DNA from 2 places in the Pseudoalteromonas sp. NZS11_1 genome. Region 2 is predicted to be linked to the other one. Evidence: riboswitches for the same ligand, from Rfam matches in the RefSeq annotation. Region 2 holds a riboswitch; the other holds the start of a gene.
The links. A riboswitch is a leader RNA that binds a small molecule or an ion and turns the genes downstream of it on or off. The one in region 2 is predicted to bind cobalamin.
Positions count from the first base shown of each region.

Region 1: it holds a riboswitch for cobalamin, as region 2 does, so the genes downstream of both, I6F44_RS13300 (ABC transporter ATP-binding protein) here and I6F44_RS02280 (TonB-dependent receptor domain-containing protein) in region 2, are expected to answer to the same signal.

Region 1 is NZ_JADYXK010000018.1:43,325-50,052, reverse strand. Features, by position in the region: gene cobO (cob(I)yrinic acid a,c-diamide adenosyltransferase) at 1-381, opposite strand, end outside; gene I6F44_RS13310 (cobyric acid synthase) at 374-1,858, opposite strand; gene I6F44_RS13305 (FecCD family ABC transporter permease) at 1,863-2,867, opposite strand; gene I6F44_RS13300 (ABC transporter ATP-binding protein) at 2,869-3,681, opposite strand; cobalamin riboswitch at 3,930-4,067, opposite strand; gene I6F44_RS13295 (porin) at 4,378-5,310, opposite strand; gene I6F44_RS13290 (LysR family transcriptional regulator) at 5,477-6,349, opposite strand; gene I6F44_RS13285 (DUF413 domain-containing protein) at 6,441-6,728, shown strand, end outside.
Region 2 is NZ_JADYXK010000001.1:508,632-515,359, forward strand. Features, by position in the region: gene I6F44_RS02270 (YajQ family cyclic di-GMP-binding protein) at 1-290, shown strand, start outside; gene I6F44_RS02275 (ABC transporter substrate-binding protein) at 492-1,277, shown strand; cobalamin riboswitch at 1,341-1,524, shown strand; gene I6F44_RS02280 (TonB-dependent receptor domain-containing protein) at 1,562-3,391, shown strand; gene msrA (peptide-methionine (S)-S-oxide reductase MsrA) at 3,482-4,018, opposite strand; gene I6F44_RS02290 (efflux RND transporter permease subunit) at 4,104-6,728, opposite strand, start outside.

The sequences.
Region 1 (6,728 bases), on a different contig from region 2:
AACTAAATCAATACTGCTATCAGCAAGCATGCGTTTTGACTCTTGCCATGTTGCTTGGGCAGCTGCAGTATCGGCATCTTTATTTTGCGTATCCCAGGTAAAACCGGTGTTCATTACAACAAACTCAACACCTGCACCTTGTAATAAATTACGCTCGCCACATTCCCATGTACCTTTAATATATTGGCAAACGGCTGCTTTTTTACCATGCCCTACGCAGCGTGCTACAACGCCAAAACCCGAGGTTGATTTACCTTTACCATTGCCGGTAATTACCTGAAAAATACCTTTTACATCTTGTGCTGCAGCAACGCGCGCATCCACTTGTTCTTTTACTTTTTGTTGGCGCTGCTTGTGCTTATCGTTGTTTTGTTCAGTCATTATTGTGTCCTTCATAAATCGAGATAATTTGCTGTATGTTTAAATGCGTTTCGCACATAGTTGCTAATCGTTCTAACTGCTGATCCCGGTGAGTGGCAATACTAATTGGGTTAATTGAGGCACTTGGTTTTACCCACTTTAAAATTTGCGATGTAGCATCGGCTTCATCAAACAAACCATGTAAATAGGTGCCCGCAATGGCGTTATCATCGCTAATAAAGCCATCAAACGTAAAACCATGTGGGTGGTTTTCATCAAAGGTTAAAAATGGCTTATCAAGCGCTGCACCTTGGCTAATCCCTGCATGTATTTCGTAACCACTACAGGGTGTTGATTGGTTATTTAAAAGCAGTGTAGCGGTTATTTTAGTTAATACTTTTTGTGCTGTCAGCGTGGTTTCAAAGTCGCATAGAGCAAGCCCATTCACTTGTTTTAATGACGATTCAATACCATCGGGATCGTTGATTGTACTGCCCAGCATTTGCATGCCGCCACAAATGCCAAGTACTTTGCCACCATAGCGTAAGTGGCGCTTAATTTGAGTGTCCCAGCCTTCATTTTTCAAAAAGGTTAAATCGCCCAGTACATTTTTACTGCCAGGGAGAATTATCAGATCAACGTCTGGGATAGTTTGCGTGTGGCGCACATAATTTATATTAATATTGGGGTGCAAACGCAGTGCATCAAAATCAGTATGGTTACTAATGTGGGGAACAAGTAGCACTGCAATATTAATTGTGGCGTTGGTTACGTTATTATCAATGGCGACGGCGTCTTCAGTATCAAGCGCAAGATCGTGCAAATAAGGTAATACGCCAAGTACGGGTTTGTTTGTATATTCTTCAAGCCAATCAAGCCCGCCTTGCAGCAAACCTATATCGCCTCTAAAGCGGTTTATAACAAAGCCTTTTACGCGCGCTTGTTCTGATTCGCTTAGTAGCGCTAATGTACCCACTAAGTGTGCAAACACGCCGCCTTTGTCGATATCAGCAATGATAATAACAGGGCAATCTACCTCTTCGGCGTAACCCATATTGGCAATATCGTTTTCACGCAGGTTTATTTCAGCAGGACTCCCCGCTCCTTCAACAAGGAGTAAATCAAAGCGTTTAGCTAAGCGGTTATGTGAGGTAATTACCGCATCCATCGCCACTTTTTTATAGTCGTGATATTTGCCCGCTTCCATATTACTAATGGCTTTTCCATGAATAATAACTTGCGCGCCCGTATCGCTATTAGGTTTAAGTAAAATAGGATTAAAATCTATTTCGGGCTCGACTTTAGCGGCTATTGCTTGCAAGGCTTGCGCACGGCCAATTTCTCCGCCATCTTTTGTTACCGCGCTATTAAGTGCCATATTTTGTGGTTTAAAAGGCGCAACCTTTACCCCTCGCTTAGCAAACACTCTGCAGAGGGCTGCAACTAGGGTGCTTTTACCAGCATCTGATGTAGTGCCTTGAACCATTAAGGTTTTCATGGAATTACACCCTTCGCTTTCTAAAAAATAATAAACTTAAAAAGAACACGCTACCAATAGCAGCGGTAATAACGCCCACAGGCAATTCTTGGTTTTTTAGTAAGGAGCGCGAAAGTACATCAACCCACACCATAAATGTACCGCCCACTAAGCTGGTTACTAGCAATCCCGCGATCGTGCCTTGGGAGATAAAAAAGCGCACAATATGCGGTACCATTAATCCTACAAACCCAATACCACCACACATAGCCACCAGCACAGCGGTAATTAATGAGCTTAAAACTAACATAAGTATTCTAAAGCGCTGGACCCTGACACCTAATGTAATTGCGCTTTCATCGCCAAGTAACATGGCATTGAGTTGTCTTCTAAAGCTCAGCATTACAAACGTACACAATGTAATTACCAATAAAGGCAACCAAAGCGTAGCCCACTGCGCACGAGCAAAGCTGCCCAGTGTCCAAAATAAAATAGCGGCTACCGCCTGAGGGTCACTCCAATAAAGCAACAAACTGGTAAACGCACTAAATAAAAACGACAGAGCAACGCCAGCTAATAGCATTGATTCTACCTGTGCACTTTGCTGCCTACCTGCAATAAGAATTAATAAACTCATAGCGAGTAAGCTACCTAATAACGCTGCTGCCGATAACATAAAACCTGCACTAATACCTGCTAGCGACATAAGTAACACCACGCCAAATGAGGCACCCGACGATATACCAAATAAGTAAGGGTCGGCTAGGGGGTTGCGCGTTACCGTTTGTAAAATAAGCCCCGCAATGGCTAAGCCAGAGCCTGCTAAAAAGGCGAGTAATGTGCGTGGCATTCTTAGTTCAAAAATAATACGCGTATTAAAAGACGCATCATTTGAGAGTAAAAAGCTATTAAGTACGTCTTGAAGTGAGGTCTCTGCCGCACCAAAACTAAGTGCTGTAAATAAGCTAAATAAAGCCGCTGAAGCACTTATAAATAACGCAAGTGATTGGTGAGTATTAACAGTGCTCATATTATTCATAACCATAAAAGTAAGTGATATGAGGGATGCTTTGCCCAGATTGCGACAACTGTGGGTGGTTATTTACTTGAGCGCATACACCAAAAACGTCGCCTAGCATGTTTTCGGTTAATACCTCACTTGGCGTGCCTGAATGCGTAATTTCACCATTTTTAATAACCACTAGTTCATCGCACATTGCAGAGGCTAAGTTTAAATCATGAAACGATGCAAATACCGTTACACCCAACGATTTAGCAAGCTCCATAACCTGTATTTGGTATTTAACATCTAAATGGCTAGTTGGCTCGTCCATTATTAACAGTTGAGGTTGCTGGACTATGGCGCGGGCTATCAAGGCACGTTGCTTTTCACCGCCTGAGAGCGACTCAAAGCTTTGATCACTATGATCTTCCAACCCGACTGTATTGATTGCTTGAATGATTTTTTGTTTATCAATGTTAGTTATTGAGCTAAATAGCGATTTATGAGGCGTAAGCCCAAGTGCAATAACATCAAATACGCTTAAGTTAAATTGCGACGGGGTTTCTTGTAAAACAACCGCTACTTTTTTTGCGTACTCATCGCTTTTTAGCTGCCAAATGTCGGTGTTGTTAAATTCTACAACGCCATTACTTGGTTTATTAAAACGATATAGACAACGCAATAAGCTCGATTTACCTGCGCCATTGGGACCAATTAAGCCAACAAATTTACCTGTGGTTATTTTAAGGTTTATTTTTTTTAGAATCGTTTTATTGCCAATACCCCACGATACGTTTTTAACGTTTAGTAATGGTGTATTTAATGGCGTTTGAGTGTGCAATAGTCAGTCCTAGGCTAGGTTAAACTCACTAAAAATGCGATAAAAATACTAATGCACTACAAGAAAAAAATGAGTAAACCCGCTCGTTAAAAAAATTCATACCAATTGCATTAAATTAGTGAGCTATTACAGCAACAAATAAATAGCTTAATAACAAGGCGGAAATTATGACATATAGTTGTTATATATGAATAATTTTTAACAAAGTTAGTAAGTTATTTAATTCGCTAGAAAGATCATGTTTTTAATAAAATTGGTATTATACCATTTGTATCTGACTTACAGCTCAGCTGCTTACAGTTGCGGGAACAGTCGAGGACTCGCACCTCATTCCAAATGAAGCTCTATTATGGGCGGCTAAGTAAATAATTTAAAGCAAAAAAACCGCACTCAAAAGAGCGCGGTTAAAAAGGGAGTGTTTTAACTAGGGCGTGTTGACCTTTGTGGATTTAAATTTGTTCCATCTAGGGGCGATTAAATCGCGGCGCGAGGTTTGTAACCTAGTGGGCTAAGTAAAAACCGAGCAACAAAGAGTAAATCGTCCCTAGAAAGAACCCTGAGGGCAGCGCATGTTTGGTATTTATGCTACGTTATCGCCTATTTATGGGGAATAACCACATTTCACAGACTCTGCCTTGCCTAAAAACCAAACACACTGCTGCAAATTCAACCACCAAAGATAAACACGCCCTGCCGTTAAAACTTGTATTCAATACCTAAGCCTACGTAGTCTTGGTCAACGTTGTTGTCCATATCAAAGCTTGAGTAAAAACCAAATACTTTAATGTTTTTATTTAATTTGTGATCAAGACCAACTGAAATTGCTGACTTATCGTCGCTGTCGTCAAAGTCCATATCTTGGTATTGCACTTTAAATGTGTTGTTACCCATGCTGTAAGCAGCATTTAGCAAGTAACCATCCGCTTCTGCGCTGCCATCTACTGCTTCTTGTGTTTGGTACATTGCGCCCAATTTAAAGTTTTCAACTTTACCCTGGATTGATGCACGCACTACATCGTAGCCATTTACTTCGCTATCGGCTGCAATAGAGGCGTATACCGCGCTCTTTTTAAGTGCAACGTCACCGTAGGTCACTGCCATTGAGTAACCGTTATCAGCGTCTACATCATCTTCAGCTACAAAAGTAGCAAGTACTTTAAAGCCTTCGTATGAGTTTGATGAATAACTAACTGTATTTCCTAAGCGGTTTTCACCTTTAAATACATTTTTAATGTCGCCTTCAAGGTCGTTAAATAAATCCAACTTGCCTTGAGATTGCTTAAGCGCAGTATCGTTACGACCAATAACTACTTGGCCAAACGCACCTTTTAAACCAACGTATTGGTTACGCGCAGAAATGTTATCGTCGTTATCGCCTTTTGAATCAGCATCAGACACATCAACTTGAAACTCAAACTTATATACCGCTTCTAAACTATCATTTATTTTTTCAGAACCTTTAACACCAAGACGAGATGCATTACTTTTTATCTCAGTAAAAGACCCTTCGCCATCATCTGATGATTGCACTGTTACATTCGCTTTACCGTAAATGTCTACGTCGGCAAGTGCATTAAAAGATAAACCACTTAATAGTGCTAAGCATAAGCTCGATTTTACAAATTTCATGTTATTTCCTTGGATAATCACAAAAGACTAATTTTTAAAACTGCTGCATTTTGTCATCGCTAAATGACAGTAATATTACAATGGAAATATTAATGTCTTTTTTTATTAATAAAAATGCATTAAATATGAAATCAAAATAACATGAAAGTTTAATAAATGGTCTCTCTTACTTACTTTGCTTTAAAGACAAGCTTGGCGTCATTTGCGAAAGTAAATTAACTAAGGTTTCTATTAGCTCTTTTTGCTCGTTGTCTCTGTGGTACGCAATAAATACGTCTCTTGAGGTGTTTTCTACCCCTTTAACATGAAACAACTCACCTTTTTCTAAATGCCCTTCAACCAATACTTGAGGTATAAATGCACTACCACCACATTGCAGTATTAAATCAAGTGCAATACGTCCTGTGCTAGTTCTAAAGTAAGGTGGCGTTTTTCCTGTAAACTGGCGTGCATGCCAAAGAGAAAAAGTAGTTCCCCAATCAACATACACATATTGATTATCAAAAAAGTTTTCGTTCGTTGCTGTGTCATATCCGCTTACAGGAATGATTGGCAACTCACAAATTCGCTCTACTACTAACTCGTCTACTTTTGGTGGATCAAACAATATTGCTAAATCGAGCGTACGCTCTAATAAAAGTCGAGTGCTTTCTTGTTGTGCTTTAACTTCAGCAACCAACGATACGCCCGGCATCGCCGATACAATATTTGTTATACCAAACTGTAAAAAAGCATCCCAAATATTAGGCGTTCCTGCTAAGCTAATTTGCTTATGCATATTATCGGCAAGCGCAACATCTACTTTGGCGCGTTGCATGCCCGTAATAATCATTTGCGCGTGCGGTAATAAGCGCTCGCCAGGTGCTGTAAGTTGAATATTGTTGCGCTGACGTATAAATAAATTAACACCAAGCCCTTGCTCTAATTGGCGAATTCTAAAGCTCACTGCAGACTGCGTAATATAAAGGTTTTCGGCCGCTTTACCAAAGTGACGCGTACGCACTACTTCAACGAATGTTTTTAATAAATCGATATCCAATTTTTTATCCTCACGATAAAAATAATTTGTTTAATAAATTGCCAAACTTGCATCATACTCCAGCTAATTAATAGGGTATGAGGATAAAGCTATGAGCAATAACATTTCATTACTACGCCAAGCATTTGTTAGCCAACGTCAATTTTATGATGATCAGAATTTTCCACGTGGCTTTAGCCGCAGCGGAAACTTCACCTTATTAGAAGCCAGTATATTAGAACAACACGGTGTTGTTTTAAGAGGCTTATATAGCAAAACAATTGAGCCGCAAAACGAACATCAAGAACAGTTTGTAGCAGTAGTCACTGGCTCACAAGAACCTACCAACCCAATCGAACGAGCTTGGGTAAAATACTTAAAGCTAACGACCTGTAAAACT
Region 2 (6,728 bases):
ACAAAATATCTAAGCGTGGTATGGATGTATCAAGCTTAGAGCTTCAAGATATTACCCGTGCAGGTAAAAATGTATTTCGTAACGTTGGCTTAAAGCAAGGTATCGAAAAGGACATGGCTAAAAAAGTAGTTAAAGCCATTAAAGACTCTAAAGTTAAAGTTCAAGCTGCTATTCAAGGCGAAGAAGTACGTGTAACGGGTAAAAAACGTGACGATCTTCAAGAGGCTATGCAAGTAGTGCGCAGTGCTGAGCTAGGTCAGCCTTTTCAGTTTAAAAATTTCCGCGATTAATCAATAAATAGTTTTAAATTAAGCATGCTTTAATCTGTTTATACTTACAGACAGATTGAAGCTACTTACTCATTTTAAATATCTCACTATTATCCCTCTTTGCTGCCTAGATACTCCCGTATGTATTAATCTCCTTTTTGATATTTAAGCTATTATATTTAATCACATGCAATTAAGTACTTCACACTAGAAGGTATTAAAATGAAACTTCATCAATTATTTTTGTTATTTGTTTTGCTTACATTTACCAAACCAAGCTTATCAAAAACAGTTGATATTGATGTACTGGTTGAAGATGGCTACTTTCCCATTATTATTAATGCGCAAAAAAAGCAGGGTTTTGCTCCTGAGTTTATTAAGATTTTAAACGGAGCACAGCAGGAGTTTAACTTCGTACTTAAGTCTCTACCTGTAAAAAGGCTTGCTTTGTCAGTTGAAAAAAATAATTTTGATGTTTTATTTTTAATGGCACTGCAATGGATCCCACAATCAGCGCAAGAAAACATTAAAAAAACCGAATTTTATACCATTACCAAAAATGAGCTTTATACGCTTAAAGAAAATACAAATGAGCAAGCTTATTTTGACGACATTACGTCATTAACAAAGGTTGGGGTATTGGGGTACTCGTATCAATTTGCTGGATTTAATACAGATGCCGAATTTTTAAGTGAGGCACATCAAGTAAGTTTAACCATTGATGAATTCAATGTGGTTAAAATGCTGCTATTAAAGCGCGCGGAAGTAGGCGTTTTAAATAATATTGCTTACCAATATTTTAAAAATCAAAATACTTTTAATATGGATTTACTCTATAAAAGTAACGTACCAGATGCCGTTTATAAAACGCACTTTTTAGTTAACTCTAAATCAAATAAGATCACTAGTAATAAAATGGATGAAATAATCAGCTTACCTACTGCACAAATACAACTTCAGAAGCTACTTGATAAATATGGAGTTTCTTCAAACTATACTAACCCCTAACTGCATTTTAAAGGGTTTTAGCTGTATAGACGTCCATTGACATTTGTAAACAAAATACTCACAATAGCGACATATTTTCAAGGTGCTTGCTAGCCACTTCATGTAATGATTTTTTTAGCAGGATAATCGGGAAGTTGGTGCGTTTTCATGATGACTACAAGCCCAACACTGCCCCCGCAACGGTAAAGTATTGCATATTTTGATGTGCTTACTGAGTCCGGAGACCGGCCTTGATGCAATCTTACTTACTTAAATCTTTGCGGTGGGCAAAGGTAGGGGACATCATGTTAAACAAAACAACTTTAGGCGTTGCTATTTCTGCTGCGCTTTCATTTTCTGTGTCTGGCGCAGAGCAATCAATTGAAAAAATAACCGTTACAGCTAATAAATTTGAGCAATCAATCAATGACGTTTTAGCAAGTGTAAATGTTATTGAGCGTGCAGAAATAGAAGCAAGCAACGTACGCGATTTACCAACCTTATTAAGCACGCGAGTTGGTTTTCAGGTTAATCCAAACGGTGGTTTTGGCCAAAATACAGGTGTGTCACTTCGTGGTACTGGCTCTGGCGATACGCTAATTTTGATTGACGGTGTACGTACAGGCTCAGCAACACTTGGTCAAAAAGCATTAAATAATGTCCCTTTAAATAGTATTGAACGCATTGAAATTATTAAGGGCTCTCGCGCGGCTGTTTATGGCTCTGATGCACTCGCTGGTGTTATTAATATTATTACGCGTGAGTCGGATAACTTATCCCTAAGCGCTACATTTGGTTCTGACTCTTATCAAAATTATCAAGTTGCAGGCTCTGTAAAATCAGATGATATAACAACAGCATTTAACGCAGGCTTTGAAAAAACAGATAACTTTGATGCACTGCAAGGCGTAGCACCAGATGAAGATGGCTATGAAAATAAAAACCTTGGTTTTAAAATAAACTACACCGATGCACATTACGGCGACTTTAAGTTTTTAGGCCAATACAGTGAAGGCTATGCAGATTACGACAGTCGCTTTAGTCCAGCGACAAGTACTATAGAAACAGGTGATTTTAAAAACTATCAGCTTTCTGCAGGTTGGAGTAAAAACTACACTAACCAATCGCACAGTATTGATATTGCTATTTCAACAGATGATTCTCACGATACCTCAGCATTTGGTGTAAATGATTTTATAACTAAACGTGTGCAATTTGATTATAACGGTCAATATATACTATCTGAAGAGCTTAATATTAGCGGTGGTGTTAACTGGTACAACGATGATGTATCGCACAGTTCAACGCAGTATGATATGCAAGAGCGTGATGTATTAGCTGTATTTGTTGGGGCTTATTACAATGCTGAAAAAGTGTTAGCTAATTTAACAATTCGCCAAGACGATGATGAACAGTTTGGTGATGAAACAACATATACAGCCGCTGCGGGTTATCATTTATCTGAAGACGCCACGTTCCGCATAAGCCAAAGCACTGGCTTTAAAGCACCTACATTTAACGATTTATACTTTCCGGCTTTTCCTGGTTTTCCACCTTCATCTAATCCTGATTTAGAGCCTGAGAAATCATTAAATCAAGAGATTGGGTTAAATGTAGATTTTGATATAGCAAGTATTGACGTTGCTATTTTTAGAAATGATATTGAAGATAAGATATCTTTAGATTCTAACTTTTTTCCTATCAACTTGAATGAAGCACGCTACGAAGGGGTTGAATTTAGCTTATCTCAGCAGTTTTTTGGTTTTGATAGCAACCTTAATTTTGCTTACTTAAGCGCTGAAGACGAAGAAACGGGCGCAGAGTTGCGTAATGTTGCTAAACGTACTTTTAACTGGGAACTTGCAAAACAGTTTGGTGCTTTTGACGCAAGCTTAGACATGCAATACCGTAGCGACCGACAAGGTGCTGTGACGCGTTTAGGATCATACACGCTTTGGAACTTAGCGGGTAATTATCAAGTAAATGAACATATTGAAGTTTCGCTTCGTGTAGAAAACTTATTTGATAAAGAATATAACGCTGTTGATTCAAACACTGATTTTACAACGGGTGAAGTGTATTACTACAACACGCCAGAGCGTCGCTTTTTTGCAGGTGCAAGCTACCAGTTTTAACTGTATTTATTAATATTAAAAAGCCCGACTTATGTCGGGCTTTTTAATGTGTAGCTAAGTTTAACTAATCAATTTAACTACTCAAATTAGCTAGTCAGCTAAGAACTCTTTAAATACGGTTTCAAACTTATGTAATTTAGGTGCTATTAAAATACTACAGTAGCCCTGCTGTGGGTTTTCGTTATAGTAATCTTGATGATAATGCTCTGCTGGATAATACGTAGTGGCAGGGCTGACTTCTGTCACAATTGGCTCACTCACATGGCTTTGCAGTTGAGCTATCATTTCATTGGTTTGCTTTAGTTGAGCTTCATCGTGATAGTAAACAACGCTTCTATACTGTGTGCCTATATCGTTACCTTGGCGATTCAATTGTGTTGCATCATGCAAAGTGAAAAACATTGCTAAAAGTGTTTCAAAGCTAACTACATTGGTATCAAATTCAATTTTAACAACCTCAGCGTGCCCGGTTGTGCCAGAGCATACAGAATTATAGGTTGGGGTGTCGGTTTCGCCACCGGTATAGCCAGAACTCACATCTAATACGCCATTTACACGTCTAAATGCTGCATCTATACACCAAAAACAGCCGCCACCAAATGTTGCTACTTGCGTTGTTGAGCTCATAAGTATTCCTAAAATGTATATGGAGTTTAAAGGCGAGCATAAATTGTATGCGCCGCAACAACAAGGTTACGGCGCAATAAAGAGATTAGATCTCTTCGAAAGGCTTTTCAGCAGCTTGTTTATTCAGCTTTTGTTGTAAAAACTCAGGTGACTGTGTATTTTTCGATAGAGCATAATACGCAGCAGGTACAACAAAAAGAGTCAGCAGGGTAGATACAATAACCCCTGTAAACACAACTACACCAATTACCATACGGCTTTCGGCGCCGGGGCCTGAAGCAAAAACCAAGGGAACAGAGCTCATAACGGTTGTTAGTGAGGTCATTATTATTGGGCGAAGGCGCTGGGTAGCCGCTTGTAGTATTGCTTCACTAAACTCAACGCCTTTATCGCGTAATTGGTTAGTAAATTCTACAATCAAAATACCGTTTTTAGCACTTAAGCCTATGAGCATGACAATACCTATTTGGCTGTAAATATTTAAGGTAAGCCCTGTAGCCCAAAGCCCAAACATAGCGCCCATTAAACCAAGCGGTACGGTAAGCATAATTACAAATGGGTGCATAAAGCTTTCAAACTGTGCAGCAAGTACCAAGAAGGTAACGGTGAGTGCAAGTATAAATACGTAGGTCATCGCGGATGCGCCTTCGTAATAAAGCTGCGATTCACCTTTGTAATCTACTGCGCCATCTATATCGTTTTCTTGCGCGGCTACTTCGTTTAAAAAGCTAAGCGCTTGCTCAAGTGTATAGCCATCAGCTAAGTTGGCGCTTAATGTAATTGCGCGCATACGGTTGTAACGGTTTAAGCGCGATGCTGTTGCTTCTTCTTTTAAGCTGATAAGGCTATCAAGTGGAACTAGTTCACCGCTTCGTGATTTAAGGTATATATTTGAAATATCTGTAGGATTGGTAAAATCTTCTTTTGTCCCTTTTAAAATCACATCGTATTCTTCACCGCGGTCAATAAAGGTCGTAACACGGCGCTGGCCAAGCATTGTTTCTAGTGTACGGCCTACATCAGATACCGAAACGCCTAAATCGGCAGCTTTGTTTTTATCTATGCTGACTAAAAACTGCGGGAAGGTTTCTTTATAATCATGATCGATTCTTACTAAACCTGGGTTTTGTTCAGCACGCTTAATTATACGGTCACGCCAATCGGCTAGTTGAGCGTAATCATTACCTTGCAGTACAAACTCAATTGGGCGAGATGAACCACCACCACCAATACCACGGCGCATAATGGCAAATGCACGAACATCGGTAACTTCTTGCATTTTACCGCTTATTTCATCCATTACTTCCCACGTTGAGCGTTTGCGTTTATCCCAATCGGCCATACCCACAATCGCAACACCGCCGCTGCCACCCCAGCCAGGCACTCGAACAAGTACGCGACTTAGCTCACCGGCTTGCGAGTAAGGCATTAAGCGCTCTTCAATTTTAGCCATATTAGCGGCGTTATTTTCGTAACTTGCGCCCTCAGGGCCGCTCATCATAATAAAGAACGTACCACGATCTTCTTTTGGCGTTAGCTCAGAAGGAACTTGTAAAAACAACGAGTAACTAACAAAGCCAGCTAATAATAAGCTCACCATTAAACCCCATTTACGGGTTATGTTGGTGGAGAGTGAATTACGGTAACTTACTTCAATTTTAGTAAACTGGCGGTCCATCCATTGGCTAAATTTATTTGGTTTGTCTGATACTTTAAGTACTTTAGAGCACAAGGCTGGTGCGAGAGTCAGTGCTGTAACACTTGAGAAAAATACGGCAGCACTTACCGCCATAGCAAACTCAGTAAATAATGCACCTATACGGCCATCCATAAATACTAATGGCACAAACACCGATATTAGTACAAGCGTGGTTGCTACTATAGCGAAACCTACTTCACGCGCGCCTCTAAATGCAGCTAGTAACGGCGGCTCACCCAGTTCAATACGGCGGTGAATGTTTTCAAGCATTACAATAGCATCATCTACTACTAAACCAATGGCCAGTACTAAGGCAAGTAAAGTGAGTAAGTTAATTGAGTAGCCCATTGCCAATAAAAACATAAAGCTACCAACAAGTGCGACCGGTACGGTGACCGCAGGAATAAGCGTTGCTCGTATATTGCCTAAAAACAAAAATATAACGAGTACGACTAAACCCATAGAGATGGCAAGTGTGCTGTAAACTTCATTAATAGACTCTTTAATAAATACAGACGAATCGTAGCTGTCTTGAATTGTAGTGCCTTCAGGTAGGTTACGTTTGATTTTTTCAAGTTCGCTGCGTGCGTTATCTACTACGGTAAGTGTGTTTGCTTTAGCTTGTTTTACAATACCTAAGCCAATCATATTACGCCCGTTACCACGAAATAAGCTTTCGTCATCGGCAGCTTCTAAACGTACATCGGCAACTTCACCTAAACGTACTAAGTAACCTTCATCACCACGCTTAATTACCAGGTTTTTAAAATCGCGCTGATCTTTATAACTACGGGCAGTACGCACGGTAAAGTCACGATCTATAGATTCTATTTCGCCAGCCGGTAACTCAACGTTTTCTGTACGCAGTGTATTTTCTATATCGCTTGAGGTAATGCCACGTGCAGCCATTGCTTGGCGGTTTAGCCAAATTTTCATAGCGTATTGGCGCTCACCACCAATACGTACGTTAGATACACCATCTACTACGGCTAAGCGGTCAACAATAAAACG